Regions from separate parts of the Burkholderia sp. BCC1999 genome, predicted to be linked through region 1. Evidence: predicted binding sites of a transcription regulator. Region 1 holds the regulator's gene; each other region holds the start of a gene.
What was found. Region 1 encodes FliA, which starts transcription of late flagellar genes. Its sites were predicted from a motif close to CTAAAGTTTNNNNNNNNNNNGCCGNTA; they were not measured.

Region 1 (4,199 bases):
GTCACGAAGATGTCGGCCTTGTCGGCCGCGTATTCCATCGTCACGACGCGGTAGCCTTCCATCGCCGCCTGCAGCGCGCAGATCGGATCGATTTCGGTGACCCACACGGTCGCGCCGAGGCCGCGCAGCGACTGCGCGCAGCCCTTGCCCACGTCGCCGTAGCCGGCAACGACCGCGACCTTGCCCGCGATCATCACGTCGGTCGCGCGCTTGATGCCGTCGACCAGCGATTCACGGCAGCCGTACAGGTTGTCGAACTTCGACTTCGTGACCGAATCGTTCACGTTGAACGCCGGGAACGGCAGGCGGCCGTCCTTTTCCATCTGGTACAGGCGGTGCACGCCGGTCGTGGTTTCTTCGGTCACGCCCTTGATGTGCGCGAGGCGCGTCGAGTACCAGGTCGGGTCCGCGTCGAGGTGCTTCGCGATCGACTTGTACAGCGCGACTTCTTCCTCGTTGGTCGGCTTCGCGATCACCGAACGGTCCTTCTCGGCCTTCGAGCCGAGGATCAGCAGCAGCGTTGCGTCGCCGCCGTCGTCCAGGATCATGTTCGCGAATTCGCCGTTCGGCCATTCGAAGATGCGGTGCGAGAACTCCCAGTATTCGTCGAGCGACTCGCCCTTGAACGCGAACACCGGCGTGCCGGCTTCGACGATCGCGGCCGCGGCGTGATCCTGCGTCGAGAAGATGTTGCACGAGGCCCAGCGGACGTCCGCGCCGAGCGCCTTCAGCGTCTCGATCAGCACGCCCGTCTGGATCGTCATGTGCAGCGAACCGGCGATGCGCGCGCCCTTCAGCGGCTGCTGCGCCTTGTATTCGTCACGGATCTGCACGAGGCCCGGCATTTCGGTCTCGGCGATGTTGAGTTCCTTGCGGCCCCAGCCGGCCAGCGCCATGTCGGCGACGACGTAATCGTGGGAAGCCTTGGAATCGATAATGGCGTTCATCACGCCCTCCTTTCTAAAAAGTTTCTAGATTGGTGACGTGAGCGCCGTTCAGGAAGCGGGGCCGGCGCGACAACACGCTGAACGCGCGCCGCACGGCTGCTTGGTGAAGCCTTCCGAGCCTGGCGGACGCAGAGGGTCCGTCGCAACGCTCCTCGGAAAACGGAGGGGATTGTAGCAAATCGGCGCGCGAAATGCGCGAGCACGGCACCAGCGCGCGGCGTCGGCGCGCAGGGCCGCCCTGAAAGGGTCAGGACTCCGCGCCGACCCAGGCCTGCTCGCGCAGCCGCGCGCGCAGGCGCGCGACGGCCTGGCTGTGCAGCTGGCACACGCGCGACTCGCTCACCTCGAGCACCGCGCCGATCTCGCGCAGATTCAGACCCCGTTCGTAGTACAGCGACATCAGCAGCTTCTCCCGCTCCGGCAGCCGCTCGATCGCCTCGACGAGCGCCTCGCGCAGATGCTCGTCGAGCAGCGACGACAGCGGATCGGCGTGATCGACGCGATAGCGGTCGAGAAACGGCTCGTCGTCGGCCGCGCGGTCGAAATCCTCGTAGTAGATGAGCTGGCTGCCGTGCAGGTCCTGCAGCATCCCCTGGTATTCGTCGAGCGGCATCTTCAGGTGCTCCGCGATCTCGGTCTCGCTCGCCGAGCGGCCGAGATGCTGTTCGACCTGGTGCACCGCGTGCTCGACCTCGCGCGACGTCTTGCGCAGGCTGCGCGGCAGCCAGTCGTTGCTGCGCAGCTCGTCGAGCATCGCGCCGCGGATGCGCTGCGTCGCGTAGGTCTCGAACTGCGCGCCCTGGTCTTCCTTGTAGCGGCCGGCCGCGTCCATCAGGCCGATCATGCCGGCCTGGATCAGGTCGTCGAGGTCGACGCTCGCCGGCATCTTCGCGACGAGCTGCAGCCCGAGGCGGCGCACGAGCGGCGCATATTGCGCGAGCACGTCGGCCTGGGACATCTTTCCTTGAGCGTTGTACATCATGGCTCTCTCCTTCCGGTGGCGCTCACGCGGCGTGTGCCGCGCCCGCCTCATACGACGGCTTGCCGCCCGCGTGGACCGCGCGCCCCGCGCCCGAACGCGGGCGCATCGGCCAGTACAGCAGGTCGGCGGCAATCTGCCGGTAATCGCGCGCGGCCGCCGACGACGGGAACGCGTCGACCACCGCATGCATCAGTTCGCGTGCATGCTCGACGAGCGGATCGGCGCTCACGCAGCCCGCGTCGGCGATCGACACGGTCAGGTAGCGGCTCGCGACGCCCGCGAGGTTGTCGAAGGCCGTCTTCGCGTCCGCGTGGCTGCCGACGTGATTGGTCAGCACGCGGAACTGCGCGAACGCGTGCGCGAAATGCAGCCGCTTCATGCACGCGTACGCCTCGGTGATCGCCTGCGCGGCAACGCGCGTGACGACCAGCACGTCGTGCGCTTCGCGTGCGAGCGCCGAGAACGAACCGTCGGCGCCGAGTTGCGTGTCGACCAGCACGATGTCGGCCGGCCCGTCGATGAAATCGCTCAGTTGCGCGTCGCTGTAGCCGGCGCGCGCGAGCCGCGCCGCCGCGCACAGGCCGAAGCCGGCGGCCACCCGCGTGCGTTCGCCGTCGCGCAGCCATGCGCCCGCCAGGGTCGCGCTGGCCGAATGCACGTCGGCGCGTTCGTCGACGACGAGCACGTCCTTGCCGAGCGACGCGAGCGCCGTAGCCAGGTTCACGATGGTGGACGTGCAGCCGACACCCGTCGGCCCGCCCGTCACCGCGACGATGCGCGACGCGCGCCCGGCCAGCAGGCGCCGCAGCCCTTCGGCCTGGTCGATGATCCGTTTATCCAAATCGCACCTCGTGCAGCTCGGCAGTGGAACGTGCGGTCAGTGCGGAAAGCAGCGTCGGCATGTCCTCGTCTTGCGGCACGAAGGGGGAACCGTCGCGCGGCACGCAGAACGCGCTCTTCAGCAGGAATTTGGTCGAGGCGACGTACAGGTTCTCCGGCACCTTCTGGCCGGTCGACACGTAGTGGACCGGCAGCTTGTAGCGGATCACCGTGTCGAGCACGCCGCCGAGGTGGGTCGCTTCGTCGAGCTTCGTGAGGATGCAGCCGGCCAGGTCTGGGGATGCCGCCTGCGGATGTTCGCCCGCGCTGCGGTACGCCTGCACGACTTCGTTGAGCGTGTCGCCGTGGCTCGTCGCGTTGAGCAGCAGCAGGCGCTGCACCGGCGCGTTCGCGCCATGCAGCATCGCGATCTGGTCGGACACCGCGCGGTCGCGCTGGCTCATGCCGATCGTGTCGATCAGCACGATGTGCTTGTTGCGCAGCTCGGACAGTGCGAGCGCGAGATCGCCCGCATCCTTCACCGCGTGCACCGGCACGCCGAGGATCTTGCCGAAGATGCGCAGCTGCTCGTGGCCGCCGATCCGGTAGCTGTCGGTGGTCAGCAGCGCGACCTTGCTCGCGCCGAAGCGCATCACGCAGCGCGCGGCCAGCTTCGCGGTGGTGGTCGTCTTGCCGACGCCCGTCGGCCCCATCAGCGCGAACACGCCGCCGCGCTCCATCAGCGCATCCTCGCTGTCGAGCACCGGCAGGTTCGACGCGAGCACCGACTGCGCCCATTCGGCAGCCTGTTCGAAGGTCTGCGCGCCGTCGCCGGACGGCAGGTTGTCGACCAGCATCCGTACGAGCTGCGCGGAGAAACCGGCCGCGAACAGGTGCTTCGTCAGCGCGCCGTGCACGGCGCTGCGACGCTGGCGGTCGTGCCACTTCAGGCTGTCGAACTGCTCTTCCAGCATGCCGCGCAGTTCGCCGAGTTCCTGCATCACCGTGTCGTTGACGATCCGCTCGATGCGCGACTTCACCGCATCGGCCACCGCGGCGGCCGCGTCGGCGGGCAGGCGCGTGCGCTCGGCCGTCTTCGCCGCGTGCGCGGCGCTCGTGTCGGGCGCGCGGGTGGCGGCGGCCGGCATCCGGCGCTCGGCGTCGCGCACGATGTCGCGCGCCCAGTCGGGCGGCGTCGCGCGCGCGGCGGCCTGCGGCGCGCTCGCGCTCGCGGGCGGCGCGGCCGGCGACTGCGCGCGTGCGATCAGCGCGTCGCGCTGCTGCGTCAGGCGCTTCGCGTGCTCGACCAGCCACGGTGCGGGTTCGGATGCACCGGCGGCCGGCGTATCGGCGGCGGATGCGGCGCTCGCCGGCGAGGCCGCAACCGCCGGTGTGCCGGCCAGCGTGTCCGCGTCGATCGCCGACGCATGCGCGCTCGCCTCGTCCGCATC
Region 2 (4,199 bases), on a different contig from region 1:
CGTCGCGTCGTCGCGCATCAGCGCCTCTTCGGATTTGCGGTTCAGCACGATCACGCTGATCCGGCGGTTTTCCGGATCGAGCGGGTCGGCCTTGTTCAGGTTCTGCGTCGACGCGAGGCCGAGCACGCGCAGCACTTTCGCCTCGTCCATGCCGCCGGAGATCAGCTCGCGGCGCGATGCGTTCGCACGGTCGGCCGACAGCTCCCAGTTGCTGTAGCCGCCCTCGCCGCCCGCGTACGGCACGGCATCGGTGTGGCCCTGGACGATGATCCGGTTCGGCACGTCGTTCAGCGTCTTGCCGATCTCGCGCAGGATGTCGCGCATGTACGGCTCGACGTTGTCGCTCGACATCGCGAACATCGGCCGCTTCTGCGTATCGACGATCTCGATGCGCAGCCCCATCAGCGTCGAGTCGATGCGGATCTGCTGCTTGAACTGGCGCAGCGTCGGGTTGGCCTCGATCGCGGCCATCAGCTTGATCTGCAGGTCATGCAGGCGCGCCTGCTCGAGCCGGTCCTGCGCGCCCTGCGCCTGCGAGCGCGTGTTGTCGTCACCGGCCTTCGCGACGCGATCGGCGAGTTGCGTCGTGCCGTCGGTGCGGCGCAGCGTGCCGGCGTCGACGCTCGACAGGTCGCGGCCGCCGGCGTTGAGGATGCTGGAATCCTGCGAATTGCGATCGCCGCTGCCGAGCAGCGCGGCCTTCAGCGGCGTGTTGAAGTACTCGGCGATCCCCTTCAGCTGCACCGGCGTGACCGAGCTCAGCAGCCACATCAGCAGGAAGAACGCCATCATCGCGGTCATGAAATCCGCGTACGCGAGCTTCCATGCGCCGCCATGGTGGCCCTTCTTCGCCGGGGCCACCCGCTTGACGACGATCGCGCGATCCTTGCTCTTGCTCATCGTGCGCTCCGCGTCACTTCGCCTTCACGCGGCGCACGTGCTCTTCGAGCTCCGAGAACGACGGACGCTCGGTCGAGAACAGCACCTTGCGGCCGAACTCGACGGCAATCGCCGGCGCATAGCCGTTCAGCGTCGCGAGGATCGTCACCTTGATGCACTGGAACATCTTGGTCGACTCGGCCACGCGCTGCTCCGCGAGGCTCGCGAGCGGCCCGATCAGCCCGTACGACAGCAGGATCCCGAGGAACGTGCCGACCAGCGCCTGCGCGATCATCGCGCCGAGCACCGCGGGCGGCTTGTCGGCCGACGCCATCGTGTGCACCACGCCCATCACGGCCGCGACGATGCCGAACGCCGGCATCGCGTCGCCGACGCGCATCAGCGCATGCGCGGGGCCTTCGCCTTCCGCGTGGTGCGTCTCGATCTCCTCGTCCATCAGGCTCTCGATCTCGAACGCGTTCATGTTGCCGCCCACCATCAGGCGCAGGTAGTCGGTCAGGAATTCGACGATGTGGTGATCGGCGAGGATCTTCGGGTATTGCGTGAAGATCGGGCTCTTTTCCGGATCGTCGATGTCGGCCTCGAGCGTCAGCGTGCCTTCCTTGCGTGCCTTCGCCAGCAGCACGTAAAGCAGCGCCATCAGCTCCATATAGACGTCCTTCGTGTACTTCGAGCCCTTGAAGAGCGTCGGCAGCACGCGCAGCGTGGCCTTGATGGTCTTGCCGCCGTTGCCGAGGATGAATGCGCCGACGCCGGCGCCCGCGATCATCAGGATCTCGACCGGCTGGATCAATGCGCCCAGATGCCCGCCTGCCAGCGCATAGCCGCCGAAGACGGACAACAGCGTCACGAGTGTTCCCACGATAATCAGCACTGCCTGTCCCTCACGAAAGACCGGCGGGGAGACCGCCGTTAAACAGGTTTACGGCAGTCGGCAGGAAAACTTTCGCGGCCGCCCGGCCACGGCCCGACGGTGTTTACCAGCAATGCAGGGACGATTCGCGCGGCCCGCGGCAACCGCCCGCGCCCGGCCCGGCCCCGCCCTGCCTGGCGCTCAGGCCGCGGCGGCAGCCAGTTCGGCGCGCGCGGCGGCGGCCTTGCGGGTCTTGCCCGCGCGCGACGGCGGCTGGCACAGGCCACACACGAAACCTTGATGCGGATCATGCGCATGCGCGACGAAGTGGCCGCCGCAGCGCGTGCACGGGGTCATCTGCAGCATCCCCGAATCGAAGAAGCGCACGAGCGTCCACGCCCGCGTGAGGCTCAGCGCGGCCTCGTCGCCGGACAGGTTCACGTGCTCCTGATAGAGCCGGTACGCCTTCACGATCGACTGGATCGGATCGCAGCGGCCGTGATCCTGCATGAACCGGTAGATGTTGTAGAACAGCGACGAGTGGATGTTCGGCTGCCACGTCATGAACCAGTCGGTCGAGAACGGCAGCATCCCCTTCGGCGGCGACACGCCCTTCAGTTCCTTGTACAGCTTGATCAGACGGTCCCGCGACAGGCTCGTCTCCGCCTCCAGCAGTTGCAGCCGGGCGCCCAGTTCGATCAGTTCGATGGCGAGGGTGATTTCCTTCACCTCGATCACGACGCTTTTGCTTGCCATGGTGATAACCGTCCGCTTGACGTTGTTCGGATGGATGGCCAATACGCTGCCCTCCGGCGCGGCACGCCGGGACACAACGCAAGGCGGGATGGATCAGCGGACGCTTTCGACCTGCTGCCCGGCCATCAGGATGGCCGAGTGGGCGTGCGCGACGACATCGCTACGGCCCTTGTCGGCGAGCGACGACAGCAACGCGTGATCGTCGAAGCGGAAGCGGCACAGCATCTGGTTCGACGCGGCAAGCTTCACGGTCTGTGCGAGCGTGAGGTTGGCGAGCACGTCGGCGAGTTCCTGGGAAATTCCCATGCGGAACATGCCCATCGCCTTGTCTTCCCGCAGCAGGCGTTGCGCGAGGAGGAGGTACGACAGGTTGACCTCTTTGATCTCACTGAGCATTTCGCTGGTAGCGCTCATGATTCCCCCGTTAAAGAGCTTTGCTTTGGCCATTCGTGTTATGAAAACGTTTGCTCGCTCGGAGCGCTCTGGGCGCTCGGTCGGCTCGTTTATAGTCTTACAGGGCGAATTTTGGCCAAACGGCATTTATGCCGGTATCAGCGAAGTGGCGTATGCCATGCAGGATTTGTCTGTAAACCGTGTAGGAATTTTTCCGACAAAGCGAATTTAAAGAGGCAATCGGGAAGGCGGGTGACAGCGCGAATTAGGCTGTGCGGGTACCGATGGCCGCCGCTCGGTAGCGGAAGGCTTGCCGGCAGGGCTGCCGACAATCGGATCGGTAAAAATTATAGTGGTTTTTCACGATAGCGCAACAATAGTTGCGGTCATCTCGATTCATGATTCCCCGCCCTTTTTCTCGGGGTTTTCGCGTATTTCATCGTGTAACAAGCCTTAAGTGTTTGAAAAAACACTCGAACCCCGCAGGGCGATATCGATAATGGACTCCAATGGGCGGCGGCGCGAGCCGTGCCGGCCCGCCCCGCAGCTTGCCGTCCGGCGCCCCGCGCACCCCGTCCAGGGCCCGGCCACGTAACGCCAAACGCGTGCGTCGGCGAGTTCCGCAACGTTGGATGGGATCCACACCGGCGCCACGGCGCCCACGGATCGAAACCGGAGAACCCCCATGCGAATTGCCCAGATCGCGCCGCTTTACGAAGCCGTTCCGCCGAAACTCTACGGCGGCACCGAGCGTGTCGTGTCCTACCTCACCGAGGCGCTCGTCGAACTCGGCCACGACGTGACGCTGTTCGCCAGCGGCGACTCCGTCACGTCGGCCCGTCTCGAGGCGGCGTGGCCGCGCGCACTGCGGCTCGACCCGTCGATTCGCGATTCGATGGCGCCCCACATGCGGCTCCTCGAGCAGGTCGCCCGGGTCGCGCACGAATTCGACGTGCTGCACTTCCACCTCGACTACCTGCCGTTCCCGCTGATGTCGCGCCTCGACACGCCGTACGTGACGACGCTGCACGGCCGCCTCGACCTGCCGGAACTGCAGCCGGTGTTCGACGCGTTCCCGGACGCGCCGGTCGTGTCGATCTCGAACAACCAGCGCAAGCCGCTGCCGCAGGCCGCGTGGGCCGGCACCGTGTATCACGGGCTGCCCGACACACTGCTCACGCCGCAGCCCGGCGTGAAGCCCGAATACCTCGCGTTCCTCGGCCGGATCTGTCCCGAAAAGCGTGTCGACACCGCGATCCGGATCGCCGCGCAAAGCGGGTTGCCGCTGAAGATCGCC
Region 3 (4,199 bases), on a different contig from region 1:
GCAGCGCCGCCTCGTTTCGCGTGAGGCGATCGGCGCCCGTCTGGTTCGCGCGCAGCCGCGCGACGAGCTGCGTACCGTTCAGCACGAGTTCCGCGTCGACCGTACCTAGCGACGGCAGCGTCAGCGTCAGGCGCGTGCGCCAGGCGATGCCGTCGCCCGCGTCGTCGCCACCGTCGCGCTGCCCACGGTTGCCCGGCTCGTCGGGCTCGATCGTCCAGTCGAGCCGCGCGCCCGGCCAGGCCTCGCCGGTCCAGCGAAACTGGTCGGTCGCGAGCGCATCGAGCTGCTGCCTGACGATCGGTATGGCGGCCGGATGGACGGTCGCGAGCGTCTGCGCCTGCGGATCGGACGACGCGGCAGCCAGGTCGGCCCGCGCAGGCGTCCAGCGCGTGTCGGCATGCGCGCCCAGCGGATCGGCAGTATCGCCCGGCAACGATGCGCCCTGCCGGGCAGCCGCCGGCATCGCCTGCGCGGGATCGCGGGCCGGCGCGCCGCCCTGGGCCGGTGTGCCCGGCTGCGCGGCCGCCCGCGCGGTCGCGGGTAGCGGCGGACGCTGCGCCAGCAGTTCGTCGAGCAGGTCGGTCGCGCCGGGCGGCAGGGCATCGCGGTCGGCCGGCGCGAGCGCGGCCGTCAGGCGCGCCTGCGGCTCGCGCATCAGCGCCGCGAGCGGACGCTGGCCGGCCAGCCACTGCGCCAGATGGGATTCGTAGAAGAGGCCGCTCTCGCTCACGGCCTGCGCGAGCGCCGCACGCAGCGCCGCGACCGGCAACGGTGCGGCCGCTTCACGTGTGGCCGCGGACGATGCCGCTGCGGAGGCAGGCGGAGACGACGTGGCCGGGGCAGAGGCCGCTGACGCCGGCGTAGCGGGAACGGGCGCCGGCACGGCCGGATCGGTCAGCAGCACGGTGGGATCGGCCAGCAGCGGCGTGCGCCCGGCAATCGCGGGCGTCGCATCGCCGCCCGCGCGAGAAATCGCGTCGAGCACGCGTCCGACGTCGGACAGCGCCGTCTGCGTGGAGGCCGGCGGCGCGGCCGGCGGGCTGCCGGCCTGGGGCGAGGACGACGCGCCGGCGCCCGGCGTGCCGACCTGCGCGGTCGCGCCGCCGCCGGCGGGCGCCGATACGGTGTCGGTCAGCAGGCTGTCGAGGCGGCTCGCCAGCAGCGCGGCCGCAACGGTGTCGATACCGGTCATGATCGGAGCCTGCTCACCTCAGCCACATCGTTGCGAATCCGGGCACGGCACGCCGGTGCCGCCCACGGGTACAGCGCGTCCGTCTCCCCGGAAACGGGCCCTACCCGCGCGCGCGGTAGAGATCGGTCAATACCTTGGTCGAGCGCCGCGCCTCGAACAGCGCGGACAGCCGCGCGACGTCCGGGCTCGCGAGATCGCGGATCGCCGCGTCGTCGGCCAGGATGCGGCGGATCAGGTCGAGCTTGCGGCCGAGATCCGATTCGTCGAGCGCGACGCCCGGATCGGCTTCCTTCAGCCCGTCGACAAGCTGCATGAATTCGGCCTGCAACCCCGGCAACGCGCTCCAGTCGGCGCCGCGGGCGGCGCACAGCATGCGCCCCGACACGGCGGCGAGCGCCTCGTAACGTGCGAAGTATTCGGCCTTGTGATTCATCGTGATGCTTCCGCTGCCTGTTGCGCGGCCATCCGCGCGACTTCCGGGGCGATGCCCGTCCATGCTTCCTCGAGCGTCGCGAGCAGCCCGTCGACCTCGACCAGCATCGCGTCGCTCGCCTGCGCGTTCGCGTCGAGCAGGCGCCGGCCGATATACGCGTACAGCGCGTACAGCCGCTCTGCGATCTCGCCGCCCGCGTCGCGATTCAGCGAGGCCTGCAGGCCGCTCTCGACGATCCCGATCGCCTTGCCGATCGCTTCTCCGCGCGCGGGCACGTTACCTTGCTGCAAATGCATGCGCGCCAGCGCGATCGCTTGCCGCGCGCCCTGGTACAGCATCGCGATCAGCCGGTGCGGGGAGGCGCCCATCACCCCCGTCTCGACGCCGACACGCGCGTATGCACTGGCTCCAGCGTGTCCTGGGGAAAACATGCGCTTCTCCTTGTTCTGCCTTGGCTATACGGTCGCCGCCACCGTGCGTCGCACGGCGCGGCCTTCTCCGGAGTTATCGGAAGGGATTTGAAAAGCTTTAGGCGCACGCGGCCGCCGCCGGGCACGGAAAGCCGGCTCGCCGGCCCGCCCGGCCCGCCTGTCACACCGACATCTGCATGATGTCGTTGTAGGCGCTCACGAGCTTGTTGCGGACCTGGAGTCCGAACTGGAAGCCGATGTTGGCTTTCTGCATGTCGACCATCACGTCGTTCAGCGATACGTTCGGCGCGCCGACCTCGAACGCCTTCGCCTCGCCGAGCGCGTGCTGCTGGTCGCCGCTGATCTTGTCGAGCGACGCCTTCATCGCGCTCGCGAACGTGCTGGCCGTCGCCGCGCCCGAGCCGGCAAGCGCCGCCGTCGGGCTCGCGACGCCGCCGGACGCCTGCGCGGCCATCGACTGCATCTGTTGCAACACCGAACCGATTCCGCTGACGTTCGCAGTCATGCTGTCCCCAGACTTAGAGAAGACCCGGACGCACCGGGCGGATCCGCCGGCGCCGCACCACGCGCACCATGCCGGATCGCGAAAAAGGATAGCAGCGCGCCGCGCGTCAAAGCCGAGAAAGTACGGGGGAAACCCCGCTCTTTTCGGTCGATCGGAGTGCGGCGCGGATCACGATAATCGCATCGTGTCATTGTCCGCCCGCTCGTCCGAGCGAGCTCAGTGGTCCCGCTCCGGAGAAACTCGACGCATGGATTCGCAGGCCAACTCGCTGATCAACCCCGACGCCCGCGCGGGCCTCGCCAGCCCGGCGCCAGGCGCCGCCGCGGCCGCCGCGTTGCCGGGCGCGGGCGTCGCCGGCGCTGACTTCGGGCTGGGCGGCTTCGCGGAACGCATTCCCGGCATCTCGCGGATGAAGGGCAACCCGAAGCTGCCGTTCCTGATCGTCGTCGCGCTCGCGATCGCCGCGATCACCGCGCTCGTGCTGTGGAGCCGCGCGCCCGACTACCGCGTGCTGTACAGCAACCTGTCGGACCGCGACGGCGGCGCGATCATTACCGCGCTCCAGCAGGCAAACGTTCCCTACAAGTTCGCCGATGCCGGCGGCGCGATCCTCGTGCCGTCGAACCAGGTGCACGAAACGCGCCTGAAGCTCGCCGCGATGGGGCTGCCGAAGGGTGGCTCGGTCGGCTTCGAGCTGATGGACAACCAGAAATTCGGCATCAGCCAGTTCGCCGAGCAGATCAATTACCAGCGCGCACTCGAAGGCGAGCTGCAGCGCACCATCGAATCGATCAATGCCGTGCGCGGCGCGCGCGTGCATCTCGCGATCCCGAAGCCGTCGGTGTTCGTGCGCGACAAGGAAGCGCCGAGCGCGTCGGTGTTCGTCGACCTCTACCCGGGCCGCGTGCTCGACGAGGGCCAGGTCCAGGCGATCACGCGGATGGTGTCGTCCGGCGTGCCCGACATGCCCGCGAAGAACGTGACGATCGTCGACCAGGACGGCAACCTGCTGACCCAGACCGCATCCGCCTCCGGCCTCGACGCAAGCCAGCTCAAGTACGTGCAGCAGGTCGAGCACAACACGCAGAAGCGCATCGACGCGATCCTCGCGCCGATCTTCGGCGCCGGCAACGCGCGTTCGCAGGTCAGCGCGGACCTCGATTTCTCGAAGATCGAGCAGACGTCGGAAAGCTACGGCCCGAACGGTAATCCGCAGCAATCCGCGATCCGCAGCCAGCAAACCAGCAGCGCGACCGAACTCGCGCAGGGCGGCGCGTCGGGCGTGCCGGGCGCGCTGTCGAACACGCCGCCGCAGCCGGCTTCCGCGCCGATCGTCGCCGGCAACGGCCAGAACGGGCCGCAGACGACGCCCGTCAGCGACCGCAAGGACCAGACGACCAACTACGAAGTCGACAAGACGATCCGTCACCTCGAACAACCGATGGGCAACGTGAAGCGGCTGTCGGTCGCGGTCGTCGTCAACTACCAGCCGGTCGCCGATGCGAAGGGCCACGTGACGATGCAGCCGCTGCCGCCCGCGAAGCTCGCGCAGGTCGAGCAGCTCGTGAAGGACGCGATGGGCTACGACGAGAAGCGCGGCGACTCGGTGAACGTCGTGAACAGCGCGTTCTCGACCGT
Region 4 (4,199 bases), on a different contig from region 1:
GCCCGCAACGATCAGCGGCGGCTCGACGAACCTCGGCGGCAAGGACCAGTACCTGAACACGAACCTGCAGCTGTACACGGCGGGGCTGCAATACCAGCTCGCGCCCGACTGGCAGCTCGACGTCGCGTACAGCTACAGCAAGGCGACGCGCCGCCGCAACGAAAGCACGCTGTACCTGCAGGACGCGGCCGGCAACTACACCGACAGCCGCTACGTCGGGATGGAGGATCACCGCTTCAGCCAGTGGCGCGCGATGGTCGAGGGCAAGGTGCGCACGGGCCCATTCAGCCATCAGATCGTGCTCGGCGCATCGTGGCAGAAGCAGGCGAACGACTATTCGGCGAACAGCGTGTTCGTGCCGCTCGGCGCGGGCAACTTCTATGCGCCGAATCCGTACCGCTACGAGAGCCCGCACGGCTTCATCCAGTACCGCACGAGCGAGATCGTGCAGAAATCGTTGTTCGCGAGCGACACCGTGCAGCTCACCGAGCGCTGGTCGGTGCTCGCCGGCGTGCGCTACATGAACTACGAGCAGCGGTCGTTCCAGGCGAGCGGCGCCGAGGATCCCGGCTACCGCCAGAACGGCGTCGTGACGCCGACCTTCGCGGTGATGTTCAAGCTCGCGCCGACGACCACCGCGTATGCCAGCTACGCCGAATCGCTCGAGCCCGGCAGCCGCGTGAACGACGTCTACGCGAACGCGGGCCAGATGCTCAAGCCGTTGCGCAGCAAGCAATACGAGCTCGGGATCAAGAGCGAGCATGCGCGCTGGAGCGCGACGGCCGCAGTGTTCCGCATCGAACGCAGCGCCGAGTATGCGAATGCCGCGAACGTCTACGTGCAGGACGGCGAATCGATCATCCAGGGGATCGAGTTCGGCGCGCGCGCGAAGTTCGGCACGCGCTGGAACGCGGGCGTCGACGCGATGCTGCTCGACGCGTGGTATGCGAACGGGGTCGGCAACAACGGCAATCGCGTTGCAGGCGCGCCACGCTTCGTGCTCGCCGGCGACGTCGGCTATGCGGTGCCGGGCGTGCCGGGGCTGACGCTCGGCGTCGACGCGAAATTCACCGGCGCGACACCGCTGCGCGCGGCCGGCGGCCTCGACGCGCCGGGCTTTCTCGTCGTCAATGCGGGCGCGCGCTACCTGACGCGGGTCGGCCGCCACGACGTGACGCTGCGCGCGTCGATCGACAACGTGCTGGGCCGCCGCTACTGGGAATACCAGTACGCGGATTACGTGAAGCCGGGCGACCCGCGCACGGTGAGCCTGAACGCGAAGATCGACTTCTGAACGCCGCGCCGGCGACCGCATACCGCCGGCGATCAGCCCTTGGCCGGAGCGGCCGCCCACGGTGGCCTCGGGATTTTCCCGGACCCCAAAAGCAAAACGGCGGAGCGGCCTCTTTCGAGGCACACTCCGCCGTTTCGCGGCAAACCGTCAGACGCTCTTAGTGGAGCTTCTTCGGCAGCATCTGGCTGCGCAGACGCTTGTGCAGGCGCTTGACGGCTGCTGCCTTCTTGCGCTTGCGGACTGCGGTCGGCTTTTCGTAAGACTGGCGCTCACGCAGTTCAGCGATCAGGCCATTTTTTTCGATAGCGCGACGAAAGCGGCGAATCGCCACTTCGAACGGCTCGTTTTCTTTCAGAAGAATCGTCGTCATGTCGTTCCTAAATTGCTTAAACGGTCAAAAACGTAGCGGCCAAGCGCCACGCACCGGCCATCCGGGCGTCCCCACAACAGGCGAAACGAGCGGAAATACGGCCTCGGAGGCCGGAAAAGAGAGGCGGAAAGCACCGCGAGTACGCTTCACAAGCTGCGTGCAGCGCCGCGTTTGACTGCCAGCAGACATGCCGAAAACGGCAGGGCCTCGACAGAAATCTCAATTCAGCCCGCCATCATAGCAGGGAATCACAGACAAAACCATCCTTTTGTCGACCGTGGGCAAACGTTCCAGCCAATCGGGCGATTCCCGCACCCCGACCGCCGCGCTGCCCGCCATGCCAGGCGCGCCTTCCCGGCGAAACCGGCCATTCCGTCCCGAATTTCCTCAAACATCCCTCTAAAGTTTTCGCCGGGTGCCGCCGTCAACCAGGAAAGGCGGGCAGCGCCAGACGCGAAAAAGCGCAACGCCGAAATCAGAACCTGTCTGTATCTCAGGCATTTTCCAAAACGAGGAAGCAAATGCTGAACATCAACACCAACATCCTTTCGCTGACGACGCAGACGAATCTGTCGGGCTCGCAAAACGCGCTGTCGCAAGCGATCAACCGCCTGTCGTCCGGCAAGCGCGTCAACACGGCAGCCGACGACGCGGCAGGTCTCGCGATCTCGACGTCGCAAACGGCAGCGATCAACGCGCTGACCCAAGGCGTGTCGAACGCGAACAACGGCATCTCGATGATCCAGACCGCAGCCGGCGCGCTGCAGTCGACCGTCGACAACCTGCAGCGTATCCGTACGCTGGCAGTCGAAGCAGGCGACGGCTCGCTGGATTCGAACGCACGTGCGAACCTGCAAGCTGAAGTCACGACGCGTCTCGGCGAAATCGACCGCGTGGCAACGCAAACGTCGTTCAACGGCCAGACCATCCTGAGCAACGCCGGCAACGTCACGTTCCAGGTCGGCGCATCCGCCAACCAGACCGTTGCCGTCAACTTCGGCGCGACGGTGTGGACGAGCACGGGCGCAGGCCTGAGCCTGAGCGGTCTGTCGGTCAGCGACCAGACGAGCGCACAGTCGGCCATGACGGCAATCGACGCGGCACTGAAGAACGTGAACACGTTCCAGGCAACGCTGGGTGCAGCACAAAACACGTTCCAGGCTGCGATCACCACGACGCAAACCCAGGCAACGAACATGAGCGCAGCGCGTTCGCAGATCACCGACGCGGACTTCGCGACGGAAACGGCGAACCTGAGCAAGGCGCAAGTGCTGCAGCAAGCCGGCATCTCGGTGCTCGCGCAAGCGAACTCGCTGCCGCAGCAAGTCCTGAAGCTCCTGCAGTAATCGGGAACACCCGCGCCGGGCGGTCCGCCCGCGCGCACGGCGTCGTCCGCGTTGCGACGCGCGACGGCGCCGATTCGATTCGTCGAACCCGACACTCCAGGGAGGCATGCCTCCCTGCTTGCATTGAAACCGAAGTACGGCGACCCGCCGGATCGCGCGCAATCGCGCAAACGACTGGAGCACCCGCATGACCACGACGAGCACAAGCACGACGGATATCGGCAGCATCCTGGCGCAAGCCGGACAATCGATCATCAGCGGCGCGACCAATTCGACGCTCGACGTCAATTCGCTCGTCACGTCGCTGGTGCAGGCCAAGACCATCGGCCAGCAGACCACCATCACGAACAAGCAGACGGCCGACAACACCGAACTGTCGGCGGTCGGCAAACTGAAATCGGCGCTGTCGGCGCTGCAGACCGCGATCACTGGCCTGTCGAACGGCACGACGCTGAGCGGTCTCGCGGCAACCGCGAGCGGCAACGGCATCACCGCGTCGGTCAAGAGCGGCGGCGGCGCAGTGGCCGGCTCGTATGCGGTCAACGTCACGCAGCTCGCCACCGCGAACAAGCTGTCGTCGGCCGGCGTCACGTCCACGGACACGATCTCCGCCGGTTCGCTGAGCATCACGCTCGGCACGGGCACGCCCTTCAACGTCAACGTCGCCGCCGGCGCATCGCTGTCCGACATCGCGAAATCGATCAACACGACCGCCGGCAACCCGGGCGTCACCGCCTCTGTGATCACCGGCTCGGACGGCCAGCACCTCGTGATCCAGTCGAACAACACCGGTGCGGCCAACGCGGTGTCGGTGACGGGCACTGGCGTCAATTCGAAGCTGACCTCGGGCTACTCGACCGTGACACCCGCCGCCGACGCGAAGCTGACGGTCGACGGCACGCCGGTGACGAGCGCGTCCAACAGCGTGTCGGGCGTGCTGACGGGTGTCACGCTGAACCTGACGACGCAGGCGCTGAACACGACCCAGACGGTCACGCTGTCCCCCGACACGACGGCCACGACGACCGCGATCAACGCGTTCGTCAGCGCATACAACACCTACGTGACGACCGCACAGTCGCTGTCGTCGTACGATCCGAACACGTCGACAGCCGGGCCGCTGCTCGGCGATTCGATGCTGAACACGATCTCGAACGGCCTTGCGAGCGCGATCAGCGGCGGCGTCACG

Region 2: a site for FliA is predicted at 1,823-1,849, ahead of motA (flagellar motor stator protein MotA). Genes of this name have one in related genera too.
Region 3: a site for FliA is predicted at 2,131-2,157, ahead of fliS (flagellar export chaperone FliS). Genes of this name have one in related genera too.
Region 4: a site for FliA is predicted at 2,065-2,091, ahead of U5809_RS30890 (flagellin domain-containing protein). Genes of this name have one in related genera too.

Annotation. Positions count from the first base shown of each region.
Region 1 covers NZ_CAJPHP010000036.1:5,253-9,451, reverse strand. The annotation lists gene ahcY (adenosylhomocysteinase) at 1-947, opposite strand, end outside; S-adenosyl-L-homocysteine riboswitch at 980-1,107, opposite strand; gene U5809_RS33085 (RNA polymerase sigma factor FliA) at 1,195-1,929, opposite strand; gene U5809_RS33080 (MinD/ParA family protein) at 1,952-2,770, opposite strand; gene flhF (flagellar biosynthesis protein FlhF) at 2,763-4,199, opposite strand, start outside.
Region 2 covers NZ_CAJPHP010000029.1:71,291-75,489, reverse strand. The annotation lists gene motB (flagellar motor protein MotB) at 1-900, opposite strand, end outside; gene motA (flagellar motor stator protein MotA) at 914-1,774, opposite strand; gene flhC (flagellar transcriptional regulator FlhC) at 1,955-2,509, opposite strand; gene flhD (flagellar transcriptional regulator FlhD) at 2,603-2,923, opposite strand; gene U5809_RS30935 (glycosyltransferase family 4 protein) at 3,588-4,199, shown strand, end outside.
Region 3 covers NZ_CAJPHP010000019.1:63,519-67,717, forward strand. The annotation lists gene U5809_RS25325 (flagellar hook-length control protein FliK) at 1-1,192, opposite strand, end outside; gene U5809_RS25330 (flagellar protein FliT) at 1,293-1,625, opposite strand; gene fliS (flagellar export chaperone FliS) at 1,622-2,056, opposite strand; gene fliE (flagellar hook-basal body complex protein FliE) at 2,217-2,561, opposite strand; gene fliF (flagellar basal-body MS-ring/collar protein FliF) at 2,809-4,199, shown strand, end outside.
Region 4 covers NZ_CAJPHP010000029.1:60,073-64,271, reverse strand. The annotation lists gene U5809_RS30900 (TonB-dependent receptor) at 1-1,294, shown strand, start outside; gene rpsU (30S ribosomal protein S21) at 1,452-1,664, opposite strand; gene U5809_RS30890 (flagellin domain-containing protein) at 2,186-3,010, shown strand; gene fliD (flagellar filament capping protein FliD) at 3,198-4,199, shown strand, end outside.